DNA from 2 places in the Arthrobacter sp. P1_H7 genome. Region 2 is predicted to be linked to the other one. Evidence: riboswitches for the same ligand, from Rfam matches in the RefSeq annotation. Region 2 holds a riboswitch; the other holds the start of a gene.
The links. Region 2 has a riboswitch for S-adenosylmethionine ahead of AC1DXI_RS13455 (methionine ABC transporter ATP-binding protein). Riboswitches for the same ligand answer to the same signal wherever they lie in the genome.

Region 1: linked by a shared signal. The riboswitch ahead of AC1DXI_RS02030 (bifunctional o-acetylhomoserine/o-acetylserine sulfhydrylase) and the one ahead of AC1DXI_RS13455 (methionine ABC transporter ATP-binding protein) in region 2 are both predicted to bind S-adenosylmethionine.

What each region holds. Positions count from the first base shown of each region.
Region 1 covers NZ_JBFUCO010000002.1:293,588-295,778, forward strand. Annotated here, with positions in the region: gene AC1DXI_RS02020 (CPBP family intramembrane glutamic endopeptidase) at 1-103, shown strand, start outside; gene AC1DXI_RS02025 (VOC family protein) at 227-865, opposite strand; SAM riboswitch class IV at 1,036-1,151, shown strand; gene AC1DXI_RS02030 (bifunctional o-acetylhomoserine/o-acetylserine sulfhydrylase) at 1,212-2,191, shown strand, end outside.
Region 2 covers NZ_JBFUCO010000012.1:30,829-33,019, reverse strand. Annotated here, with positions in the region: gene AC1DXI_RS13460 (methionine ABC transporter permease) at 1-592, opposite strand, end outside; gene AC1DXI_RS13455 (methionine ABC transporter ATP-binding protein) at 585-1,394, opposite strand; SAM riboswitch class I at 1,535-1,624, opposite strand; gene AC1DXI_RS13450 (CoA-binding protein) at 1,722-2,147, opposite strand.

The DNA of each region.
Region 1 (2,191 bases), on a different contig from region 2:
GCGGACCAAACGGGTGATGCCGCTCGTGATCGCCCACGCCATCCTGGACACCGTGGCGTTCGTGGGGTTCAGCCTGTTCGGCAAGGCCGTGGGCCTGGGCTGAGCGCGTGGTCCGGCACGCTTGGGACGCGCCGTCGCCCGGCCTTAAATGATCTCGGCCGCCGTCTCCTAGGTGACATCGTTGGCACCTAAGAGATGGCGGCCGAAGCGTGGGGCAGGTGGAGCGTTAGATCGTGACCGCTCCGGAGGCGGTCTCGAAGGTGACGGAGAGGATGCCGGGAGTACCGTGCGGCGCGATCCAGTTCACGGCGACGTCTTCCAGCGGCTTTTCAACTGGTTCGCCCAGCCACTCCGTGACGCGGGCTGCCGAACCGGCAATGGTCAGTGCGGACATCTTGACATCGCTCGCGTAGGCGTTGGACGGGTGCAGTTCCGGGTCGCCCTCCCACTTGAGCATGTAGGGCACCTGGGGGTCGGCGATGAGCCCCAGGATGCCGATCTGCTTCCAGACCAGTTCGCGGCCGTCGGGAAACTTCCGGTTGCCGTTGACGGCGGCGCGGCCGAGCCTCTCCTCGAACGGGGCCAGGTCGTCAACCTCGACGCACCAGCCCATCCAGCCGCCGCCGGCCTCGGAACGTGCCCGGACGGCCTGGCCGAACGGGGCCTTGTCGGAGGCCGGGTGGTTCAGGACCTCCACGACTTCCAGGTACTTGTGTCCCGCGAGCGGGATAATCATGTTGCGTGTCCCGAAACGGGGGTGCACTCCACCCTTCACGGCTTCAACGCCGAGGGCAGACGCAATACGTTCAGTGGTGGCTGCCAAGCCATCGTGTTCACAGGCGTAAGAGACGTGATCCATGCGCATGCCATCATCTTGGCACTTTGTGATGGACCTCTCAGCTTAGGCTCCCCTAACCGTCATGGGACGTCCGGGGGCGCTGACCGGGGCGGCCCGGGAAGCGCCGACAGGGAGACCGTCTTCATCTTCGTCACAAAGCTATCCAAGGCTCCGCCGCCATTCCTACACTGAAGCCAGGTCATGAGTGCCAGCGCACAGCCCCGGCTTGCTGGCCGGCAACCCTCGTATCGCGGTGGGGTGCCCCGGGTGAAGACCTGGCCGCCCGGCGCCCGCCGGAGGGCAAGCGCGGCGCCAGTCCGGTCCGGGCCGAAAGCCCCGGCCGGTGCTGTGCCCAGTGACTCGAGGAGCATCAATGTCCAACGCCTGGTCCTTTGAAACCCGCCAGATCCACGCCGGCCAGGAGCCGGACAGCGCCACCGGCGCGCGTTCCCTGCCCATCTACCAGACGACGTCGTTCGTGTTCCCCAGCGCCGAAAGCGCCGCGAACCGCTTCGCGCTCGCCGAACTCGCGCCCATCTACACCCGGATCGGCAACCCCACCCAGGACGCCGTCGAACAGCGCGTGGCCAGCCTCGAAGGCGGCCTCGCGGCCCTGCTGCTCAGCTCCGGCCAGGCCGCCGAGACGTTCGCGATCCTCAATATCGCCGAGGCCGGGGACCACGTGGTGGCCAGCCCCAGTCTCTACGGCGGAACCTACAACCTGCTCGCCCACACGCTGAAGAAGTTCGGCATCTCCGTGACCTTCGTGGCGGACCCGGACAACTTGGACCAGTGGCGGGACGCCGTCCAGCCCAACACCAAGCTGTTCTTCGGCGAAGTGGTCTCCAACCCCCGCCAGGACGTGCTGGACATCGAGGGCGTCTCCCGCGTGGCGCACGAGGCCGGCGTGCCGCTGGTCGTCGACAACACGCTCTCCACCCCCTACCTGATCCGGCCGATCGAGTGGGGCGCGGACATCGTGGTCCATTCCGCCACCAAGTACCTCGGCGGGCACGGCGCCGCAATCGCCGGCGTGATCGTGGACTCCGGCAACTTCGACTTCGGGAAGGACCCGGAGCGGTTCCCCGGCTTCAACACCCCGGACCCCACGTACAACGGCCTGGTCTACGCGCGCGACCTCGGCGCCGACGGCGCACTGGGCGCGAATCTTTCCTACATCCTCAAGACCCGGGTCCAGCTACTGCGCGACCTCGGCTCCGCGGTGTCCCCGTTCAACGCCTTCCTCATCGCCCAAGGCATCGAAACGCTGAGCCTGCGCGTGGAGCGCCACGTGGCCAACGCCACCAAGGTGGCGCAATGGCTGGAGGGGCGGGACGACGTCGAATCGGTCGC
Region 2 (2,191 bases):
GGACAATCGCGGTGATCATGAGCGGAGTTTCGTAGCGGTAGTAGCCGTACCGGATGGCGAAGTCGCCGATTCCGCCGCCGCCCACCAGGCCGGCCATCGCCGAGTAGGAGATGAAGCTGACGGTCATGATGGTGATGGAGCTGACGAGTCCGGGCTTCGCCTCCACAATCAGGACGTCCCGGACGATCTGGGACCGGCTGGCGCCCATGGACCGTGCCGCTTCGACCACTCCGCCGCCGAGCTGGCTCAGGTTCTGTTCCACAAAGCGGGCGAAATAGGGGATGGCGTTGAGAGTCAGCGGGACAATGACGGCGGCCGTGCCGATGGTCGTGCCGACAATGAACCTGGTCACGGGAATGATCGCGATCAGCAGGATCAGGAACGGGAACGAGCGGAGCAGGTTGACCAGTCCGTCCAGGACGCGGTGCAGTTTTGGCCGGTGCTTGAGCCCGTTGGGACCGATGGTGTAGAGCAGGACACCCAGCGGTGTCCCGAGGAGCACCGCCAGCGGGATGGCCACCAGCAGCATGGTGAGGGTCTGCCCCATGGCGACGCCGATTTCGGGCAGGACTTCCAGGACGCGGTCAAACATTGATCAGGCCCTCCGACTCGGCTGTGGTGTGGGTGCCCCTCCCGGAGCGGTCCAGCTGGATCTCATCGGAGACCAGGTAGCGGCCGATCGACGTCGCCGGGTGGAAGCCGGGGCGCCGGAGTTCGGTGAGGTCGAACTGCTCCACCACCCGGCCCTCTTCCATGACCGCGACGTTGTCCGCGATGGCCTTGATGACGTTCATCTCGTGGGTGACCACCACGATCGTGATGCCGAATTCGGCGTTGACGTCGGCCAGGTACTGCAGGACCGATGACGTCGTCCGGGGATCGACAGCCGACGTCGGCTCGTCGCAGAGCAGCACCTTGGGCCCGGTGGCGAGGGCGCGGGCGATCGCCACCCGCTGTTTCTGGCCCCCCGAGAGCTTGGCCGGATATGTCCCCGCCTTGTCGGCGAGGTCCACGATTTCCAAGGTTTCGGCGGCCCGCCTTCGGCGTTCTGCCTTCCCGACGCCGGCGAACTTCAGGGACAGCTCCACATTTTCCTGGGCCGTGAGGTTGTTGAGGAGATTGAAGTGCTGGAAAATCATGCCGATGTCGTGCCGCTTGGTCCGGAGCTCGGCGTCGGAGAGGGTCACCAAGTCCACGCCGTCCACCAGGACGCGTCCCGACGTCGGGCGCTCGAGGAGGTTGATGTTGCGCAGCAGCGTGGATTTGCCGGCGCCGGAGAACCCGATGATGCCCTGAATGGTGCCCCGCCTGATGTGCAGGCTGACGTCGTCGACGGCCGTGAAGGGGCCAGCGGCCGAAGCGAAGGACGTGCTGACGTTCTGGATCTCGATCACAGGCCCCCACCTGCTCGGGGCCGCGGCGCTGCCGCTGTCTGCGTGTTCATGATTTCCTCCGGGCTCGCCCGAGGAAAGCCCTGGGTCCTGGCTTCCGGGCAGCGCTGAGCGAAGCCGCGGGAGCCTAAGAACACAGTGGTTCTCCATCGGTCCTGGCGGTAGCACCGTCCTCAAAGAGGGGGTTGCTGCGGCGTCACAGAGCCAGATCTCTCAGCCGCTCGGGATGGTTACGAGTCCATCTCACACGGCAATGCGGCGGATACGGAAAAAGCCGGTCACATTTTGTAACCGACTCTTCCCAACCTGTTGATCGTCATTCCCGGGCCGTTAGATGCCCACGCGCCAGCCTTCGCGGGCCGGGCACGCGTCCACGACGACGTCCAGCCCGGCGGCTTTGGCGCGGTCCGCCGCGGCCTCGTCGAAGACGCCCAGCTGCAGCCAGACGGCTTTGGCGCCTACGGCGATGGCCTCGTCAATGACGGCCCCCACCCTGTGGGAGTTGACGAAGCAGTCCACGACGTCGATCGGGTGCTTCTCCGCCGGGATGTCCGCCAGGGAACGGTACCCCTTCTCCCCGTGGACGTCGTCGCCGGGAAGGTTGACCGGAATGATGGTCATGCCCATCCGGTCCCGGACATAGAGGGAGACTTCGTACGCCGAGCGCCATTCGTTGGTGCTGAGGCCGACCACCGCCCACGTGCCTTTGGTTCGCATGAGGCGGTCAATGACTGCCGGATCGTTAACATGGGCCATGCATCAACCTTACTCCTGCGGCCTTTCCGGACAATCGCCGAATA